One region of the Arthrobacter sp. FW306-2-2C-D06B genome, then DNA from elsewhere that is predicted to be linked to it. Evidence: riboswitches for the same ligand, from Rfam matches in the RefSeq annotation. Region 1 holds a riboswitch; the other holds the start of a gene.
The links. A riboswitch is a leader RNA that binds a small molecule or an ion and turns the genes downstream of it on or off. The one in region 1 is predicted to bind thiamine pyrophosphate.
Positions count from the first base shown of each region.

Region 2: it holds a riboswitch for thiamine pyrophosphate, as region 1 does, so the genes downstream of both, thiO (glycine oxidase ThiO) here and thiD (bifunctional hydroxymethylpyrimidine kinase/phosphomethylpyrimidine kinase) in region 1, are expected to answer to the same signal.

Region 1 is NZ_CP084560.1:2,792,906-2,797,051, forward strand. It holds gene thiD (bifunctional hydroxymethylpyrimidine kinase/phosphomethylpyrimidine kinase) at 404-1,924, opposite strand; TPP riboswitch at 1,916-2,012, opposite strand; gene LFT47_RS13020 (Rne/Rng family ribonuclease) at 2,161-4,146, opposite strand, start outside.
Region 2 is NZ_CP084560.1:3,249,861-3,254,006, reverse strand. It holds gene LFT47_RS15140 (DEAD/DEAH box helicase) at 1-18, opposite strand, end outside; gene LFT47_RS15135 (RNB domain-containing ribonuclease) at 307-1,827, opposite strand; gene thiE (thiamine phosphate synthase) at 1,865-2,554, opposite strand; TPP riboswitch at 2,581-2,700, shown strand; gene thiO (glycine oxidase ThiO) at 2,692-3,996, shown strand; gene thiS (sulfur carrier protein ThiS) at 3,993-4,146, shown strand, end outside.

The sequences.
Region 1 (4,146 bases):
ACTAAATTTGCGTGCGGAACCCCGATCCGAAAACGGGCCTGGTTCACGCTGTGCCTCAACGCCGTGGACTCCGGTACGGAATCCATGAGTCATCCCTCGAATAGTTCCAAATGAAAGGTAAGTTCCAAATGAACGGTTTCTAGGGGCATAACCCAAGTGTTGGCGTAAGCACCGAAGATCTAGATTACGCTAGTTTCGCCTTCGGCTGCAAATGAGGCCAGGTCCGGAGGCTGCCACGTGATGGCTGCCACAGACTGGCTATGTCGCCATCCGGTACCGTGCCCGTCCACCTTACCCTGCCGGCCGGGAAAAGCTCGGATCCTCGCGACGACACGCTGCAGCGCCCGCGAAATGCGCCTTGCTCCGCTGCCTCGCTCCGCTGTCTCCGTCCCGGAAAACGGGCTCAGGCATGCAATCTTGGAGCATCGAAGAACGCCGTTTCATAACGGCAGGATTGGGCAAACGCCTCCATCATCGCGGTGCGCTCCGCTGGCGACGCGGCCTGTGCGGCGGCATCCGTGATGTCGATCGCCTTGCGGGTGGCCTCTGCGAACGCTTCGTCCGCGTAGGTGCGCAGCCAGTCTGCGTAAGGGTGCTCGTCCGACGCTCCGGCCCGAATGTAGCCAAGGTGGAGCTGGTGTCCCACCTCGGCGTACAACCAGTAGCAGGGAAGCACGGCAGCCAGCAGCACGGCGTAGCTTCCCGACGCCGACGCCGCCAGCAAGTGGTCCACGTAGGCCTTGGTGACCGGTCCTAGCTCTCCGCTTACCTGGCGTCCATTGAGCCAATTCCGGTGCAGCTCGGACTCGACCTCAAGGCACATCTGCGAGCCGCGGGCCCAGAACAGCTGTTCGGTTTCACTCGGGGCGAGGGCGCTTGCCCGTGCCAGGACCCTCGAATAGCCGTTGAGATAGATGGCATCCTGCGACAGGTAATAGCTGAACTGCGCTTCGCTGAGGCCACCGGTTTGCAAGTGCTGGATGAAGTCCAAGCCATAAATGGCCGCAAGTTCCGTTTGGGCGGCGTCCCACATCCGGACGGCGAAATCCCCCGGTTGAAGGTCCTGCTGGAGCGCATGGAAATGATGGATCGGCCCGTTGCCCTTCCCGACTTCCAGCACCTCGGACTGGGTCAGCGCTTCCTGAAGCCAGGGCTTGACTACGCGCAGGGCGGACTCCCAATCGCCGAGCCGCGCCTTGGCCGTCGCCATCGCCGAGGAGAGGGAACATCCCGTGCCATGGCTGTTGCGGGTCTCCACGCGTTGGCCGGCGAATTCCACCACGTCCTGGCTCAGTACTCCCCCGGTGTTGACCAAGGCATCGGGGCAGCCCGCTCCCTGCAGATGGCCACCCTTCACCAGGACGGTGTTTCCACAGGCAGCGGCCAAGCGTTTGCCTTGCTCCAACGCCGTGGCCCAGTCAGTGGCTTCAGGTTCGCCGAGCAGCATGGCCAATTCAGGAAGGTTGGGGGTCACCAAATCGGCGAGGGGCAGAAGTTCCCGCAGCGCGGTTTCAGCGGACTCCGCGAGGAGCCGGTCGCCACTGGTCGCGATCATCACCGGATCCAGCACGACGACGGCGGGGCGCGCCTCGCCGAGCCAGCGACGGACTTCGTGGATGACGGCCGCGTCCCCGAGCATGCCGATTTTGACGGCATCGACGGTGATGTCGTCGCTAATGGCATCCAATTGCTGGCGCAGGAATTCCACAGGAGGCACATGGACGGCAGTGACGCCCTGCGTGTTTTGTACCGTGAGCGCCGTAATCACGGCCATGCCATAGCCTCCGTTGGCCGCAATGCTCTTGAGGTCCGCCTGGATCCCGGCGCCACCCGAAGGATCCGAGCCGGCAATGCTGAGGACCCTCGGGATGGCCCGCTGGATAGCCTTGAGCGGGTAGACGGCTGATTGCGCTGAAACAGTCATGCAAGACATCCCTTCGCCGGTGCTAACCGGACAGGTTCAACGGGTCTGGTCTCAGCCGGCTTGGTGCGCGGCACCCCGTGTCAGTCCCCTAGCTTAACCCGGATCACAGCTCACCCGCTGAAATCGCCCTTTGCAACCGCGCGGAGCGGTCGTCCGGTGAATTGGCAGGCAACGCCGAAGCCCCGGCGGTTTCCACAGGAGCGGAAACGGCCGGGGCTTCGGGCAGGATACTGCGTTTAGAGTTCGGACTTGGGCACGCCGACACCGAGGATGATCGGTTCCGCTGCCGCCGTCGACTTGGCTGGAGCAGCGTCCGTCGCCTTGGCCTCGTGCGCGGCCCCACCGGAGGCGGCCGCGGCAACCTCGTGGTGCTCCACGTTGGTGGCGTTGGCGGCACCCTGGGCCCGGCTGGCGCTGCGGTTGCGACGGCCTCGGCGTCCACGCGAACCCGCTTCCGGGGATTCTCCGCTTGCAACGGCCGCGGGGGTCCCGGCGGGCACTTCCTCGGCCTCAGGTGCCGTCGTCGCAGTGTCGGGCGCTTCTCCGAGGCCCGCGAATGCCTGTGCCAACAGGTCCAGGCTCATGGCAGGGGCACCACTCGCTGGCTCCTCTTCGTGGTGGACGAAGGGCAACGCAACTTCCTCGCCGCCGAATCGCAGGACAGGCTTCGAACGTTCCTCGCTACTCGACGCAGCGGCAGGAGCCTGGGCCGGGGCCGCGGGGGCCTGGACCGGGGTTGCTTCCGCTACGTGCCCGTCGGCGAGCAATTCCGCCGCGTGGTGGAGCTCGTCGTCGTGCAGGTGGGCTGCGTGGGCTGCCGCCGCGATGGTGGCAAGGGCTGCGCGGGTGGCTGCCTGGCGGTTCGGATCGGTGGATTCCACGGTGTGGACCGGCACAGGTGGGGTGCTCGGGAGTTCGGTAGTCCCCGGACCCGTGCCCCTGCCGCGGCGACGCTTGCGCTGTTCAGGCCGGACGGTCGGCTGTGACTCCGTGCGTGGGTGGTGGTGTTCGGCGGCCACCACGTTGGCCCGACGGTGTTCCACAGGCTCGTCGTGCGTGACGATTCCGCGACCGGCGCAGGTTTCGCACTGCTCGCCGAAGACCTCCAGCAGGCCGGTGCCCATGCGCTTGCGCGTCATCTGGACCAATCCAAGGGACGTCACCTCGGCGACCTGGTGCTTGGTGCGGTCCCGGCCGAGGCATTCGACCAAGCGGCGCAACACGAGATCGCGGTTGGATTCCAGGACCATGTCGATGAAGTCGATGACGATGATTCCGCCGATGTCGCGCAAGCGCAGCTGGCGGACCACTTCCTCGGCAGCCTCAAGGTTGTTCTTGGTGACGGTTTCCTCGAGGTTGCCACCGCTGCCGGTGAACTTCCCGGTGTTGACGTCAACAACCGTCATGGCCTCGGTGCGGTCGATCACGAGCGAACCGCCGGAGGGCAGGAAGACCTTGCGCTCCAGTGCCTTGTGGATCTGTTCGTCCACGCGCCATGCCGAGAAGATGTCCTGATCCGAGGTCCACTTTTCGAGGCGTCCCACCAGGTCCGGCGCCACGTAGGTGACGTAGGCTTCGATGGTGTCCCAGGCTTCGTCGCCGGAGACGATGAGCTTGGAGAAGTCCTCGTTGAAGACGTCTCGGACCACCTTGATGGTCAGGTCCGGTTCGCCGTACAGCAGTTCCGGTGCCAGGATCTTGGTGGACGTGGACTGGCTTTCGATGCCTTCCCACTGGGCCCGCAGGCGGTTGATGTCGTGCGTCAGCTCTTCCTCGGAAGCTCCCTCGGCGGCGGTGCGGACAATGACGCCCGCGTTCTCCGGGAGGCGGTCCTTGAGGATCTTCTTCAGGCGGTTGCGCTCGACGTCGGGCAGCTTGCGGGAGATGCCGGTCATTGACCCGCCCGGTACGTACACAAGGTAGCGGCCTGGGAGCGAAATCTGGCTCGTCAGGCGTGCGCCCTTGTGACCCACGGGGTCCTTGGTGACCTGGACCAACACGGAATCGCCTGATTTCAGGGCGTTTTCGATGCGGCGCGGTTTCCCTTCCAAGGTGACTGCATCCCAGTTGACTTCACCGGCGTACAGCACGGCGTTGCGGCCGCGTCCAATGTCGACGAACGCGGCTTCCATCGACGGCAGCACATTCTGGACCTTGCCCAGGTAGACGTTGCCGATCAGGGAATCCTGCTGTGTCTTGGACACGAAGTGCTCTGCGAGCAC
Region 2 (4,146 bases), 460 kb from region 1:
GGTGTGCAATTCACTCACAGTGGAGTTTTCCTTATTCATTTGGGCTGCGCTGCGTGCTCAACGGTTGTGGCAGGGCCGTTCCGGAGCACGGATGGGCGCAAGCAAATCCAGTGGAAGCCGATCGCGGGCTATCTAAATACTGGCACTGGGGACCAGCTGGTGTATCTCAAGATCGCGTAGGGGCGGGCTTGTTGATGTCAAAAAATTAACTGAATCAACGACCGGGCATCCATTACTACTCACCCAGTCTAGCGTCTGGGGGCGATAATCCCCGGATCCCGGTCCCGGGCCCGCGAATGGAGTGTGCTACGGGATCAGTTCGAAGGTGATTTGGCGGGTGGCAATATCCGCGTCAAGCAGTTTCACCCGGACTTTCGTGCCGGACTCCATTTCGCCGTCGCAGCGAGCGGTGACCGCCGGCTCGGCGATCTGGACGATGCCGTAAGGGCCGTGCGGGGCTCCGTTCCCATTGCCGTTGCCGTTGTTGCCGTTGCCGTTGGCGCTGTTCCCGTTGCCGTTTCCGTTGTTCTTGGCGGGTTTCGATCCGGAAATCACTACGGCGTCGAATTCCTGTCCGATGTGGTTCACCAGGAGGGCTGCCTCCACCGTGTCCAAGGCCAGGCGCTCCATTTTGGCGGCAAGCTGGTCGGATGACGCCATGATCTCGGGCAGGCTCGGCAAAGCACGCCGGGCCCATGCAGGGATCTCAGTTCCATTGCTCAATGCTTCGCAGATGACCAGCACGAAACGATCGACAAGCCGGCGCAACGGCGCGGTGGTGTGGGCATACGGTGCCCCGATGGCTGACTGCATGACGCTGCCCGGCACCTCGCCGTCGAAAGGCGTATAGCCGGCACCACGGAAAAGCAGCCCCGCTGAATGGAGGATGGCGAGTTGCCGGGGGTCCTTTGCGTCGAGGGTCCGGAGGTACTCTCCATAGCTGGTCCCCTCGGTCCAGGGTTTCCCGAGTGCCCCCGTTTGCCGTTTGAAATGGAGCAGCGAGCGCTCGTCGGGGGCCGGCATGGTGCGCAAAATCCCCACTTTGCCGTCGAGCATCAACTGGGCGGCAGCCATCCCCGTCATGAGCGAGATCTGGGCGTTCCAGTCCTCCACCGGCAGCGAGGGAGCGGCGACGATCCTGTACCCCTCGCCGTCGGGCAGTTGGACGATTTCCTGCTCAGGCATGTTCAGGCTTGCCCCGCCGCGGCGGCGTTCGAGTTCCACCCGCTTGAGCCCGACTTCCTTCAGCAACTGCAGGACGGGATCAGCCGTTCCGGAATCAATCTCCCGCTGCACGCCCTTGTAGTTGAGCTTGGCGCGGCTTCGTACGCTTGCCCGGCGCACGGAGACGGTGCGGAACTCCGCCTCGGCATCGAGTTCGAAGTCCCACACGAACGCGCCGCACGTCTGGCCGGCCAGCAAGCTCCCGGCATGCTCGCTGATGATCTCGGGGTGCAGCGGGATGCGGCCGTCCGGGGCGTAGTACGTTTGCCCGCGGCGGCGGGTCTCGGCGTCGAGAGCGCCTCCCGGGGGCACAAAGGAAGGCACATCCGAGATGGCGTAGAGAACCCTGTAACCATCGCCGGACCTGTCAATGAAGAGGGCCTGGTCGAGATCCGTGGAAGAAGCCGGGTCGATCGTGATGAACGGAACGTCCGTGAAGTCCTGCGCCGGCAGGGTGTGTCCGGAAACCGCGGCTTCGGCGTCCCGCAGCGCTTCAGCGGGATAACCTGCGGGCAGCTCGAGTTCAGTCCGAAGCGCCGCCAGCGCTTCCGCGAGCTGGTTCGACGTTTCACTGACATTCGGGGCTAACCGCTGATGTGACACGAAAGTCAGGGTAACTCCAAAATCTTCCGGAGTCTCGCTAGGCCGCCGCTGCGTCCAAGGCATCCAGGAGTGCCCGGGCTGCCGCCGTCGGATCCTCCGCCTCAGTGATGGCGCGAACCACCACGATGCGGCTCGCGCCGGCCTGCACGACCTCTTCCACGTTGCCGAGATCGATCCCGCCGATCGCAAACCAAGGGAGCACGACGCCCCCGACGGTCTCTTCGTCTGCCTGCTTCACCGCGTTGGCAGCGTACTTCACCAGATCGAGCCCGACGGCGGAGCGCCCCGGCTTCGTGGGGGTGGCCCACACCGGCCCGACGCAGAAGTAGTCCAGGCCGCTGCGGCCAGGCGATGCGGCGATGGCGGCGTCAATCTGCTCCGGCGTGTGCGTGGAGAGGCCGATGATGGTGGGGTCGTGGAGCAGCTTCCGGGCCGAGCGCAGCGGAATGTCCTTTTGGCCGATATGGAAAACAGGTGCGCCCGAGAGGGAAGCTACGTCCGCCCGGTCGTTGACTGCCCAGAGACGGCCGTGACGGTGTGCCACGGATTGCAGGATCGCCAGGAGTTCGAGTTCTTCTGCCGCTTCAATCGTCTTGTCACGCAGCTGGATGATGTCCACGCCGCCCTCGAATGCGGCATCGACAAACTGCTCAAAATCACCTTGTTGCTTGCGGGCGTCGGTGCACAGGTAAAGGCGGGCGGTGGTGTGGACATCGTGCTGGGTCATGGAAACAGAGTAGTTCCTCTAAACTGGGCTGGTACCGCGGGAGCCGCGGCGGCAGTCACAATCGCCGCGCGGCTGAGAGGGCTTCAGCGCCGACCGCTTGACCTGATCCGGCTAGTACCGGCGTAGGGAAGGACTCCATGGACGAAGTAAACACCCAGCACGAACCGCTGCGCGCGGATGTCGCGGTGATCGGGGGCGGTGTCATTGGCCTCGGCATCGCGTGGGAAGCCCGCAGGTCCGGCCGTTCGGTTGTCCTCATCGATCCCGCACCGGCCAGCGGCGCTACGTTCGCGGCGGCGGGCATGTTGGCACCCGTCAGTGAACTGCACTACCAGGAAGAGGACCTCCTGGAGCTCATGCTCGAATCGTCGGCGTTGTGGCCGGACTTCGAACGCAATGTGACCGGCTCAAGGGCCGGACTCAGCACGGGTTACCGCACGACGCCGACCCTCGCCGTCGGTGCGGACGCCGCGGACCGCCGGGCGCTCGCCGATCTCCGGGACGTCCAGCTGGCCAACGGCCTCGTGGTGGAATCCGTGCCGTTGCGCGAGGCGCGGGAGCGTGAGCCGTTGCTGAGCCCGCAGATTTCCTGTGCCTACGACATTCCTGGCGACCACCAAGTGGATCCGCGCCGGCTTTCAGCCGCGATCCTGGGCGCGCTGGCAGACCACCAGCCCGGCGATTCGAGCTGGATTCCGGGCGCCGAGGACGGTTTTGCGGTCCAGGAAACTGCGGCGGGCCTCCTGTGGGAGGACGGGCGCGTCGTGGGGGCTGTGATGGACTCGGGCATCAACGTGCTCGCCACGGAAACGGTGGTTGCCAACGGGCTGAATGCCGCCCGCTTGGACGGCCTGCCGGATGGGTTGTCACTCGCGTTGCGTCCGGTGTATGGCGACATACTGCGTTTGCGCGTCCCGGAGCAATTGCAACCGTTGGTCACCGCTACGGTTCGCGGAATGGTGCGCGGAGTGCCCGTGTATATCGTCCCTCGCGACGACGGGACCGTGGTGATCGGCGCGACGCAGCGCGAAGGCGGCTTGTCGGCGTCCGGGGGATCGGCCAATCCGGTGTCGGCCGGCGGCGTGTACCAATTGCTCCGCGACGCCCAGGTACTGGTTCCGGCTGTCGCAGAACTGGAACTCCTGGAAGCGACTGCTCGTGCCCGTCCGGGCACTCCGGACAACGCACCGCTGCTCGGCCGCGTGGAAGGGCGTGAAGGAACTGTGCCCGGCCTCATCGTGGCCAGCGGTTTCTTCCGCCACGGCGTGCTCCTCACTCCGGCAGCGGCGAAGATCTGCCTCGGACTCATGGACGGCACCGCGGATCCCCGTTGGAACAAGTTCCGCCCGGACCGCTTCTCCCGCCAGCTTTCGGCGGCACGGGCCTCAACAGACGGCCCATCGGCCGGTACCTCAAATCCCCTTCCGAAGGACCACGCATGAACATCAAATTGAACGGTGCAGACCACACGCTGAGCGACGACGCGTCTGTCACCACCCTCGTCAGCCACATCACCGGACGTGTTGTGGACCCCAGCGGCCAGGCGGCCGACGGACGCAAGATCGGCGTCGCCGTCGCGCGCAATTCCGAAG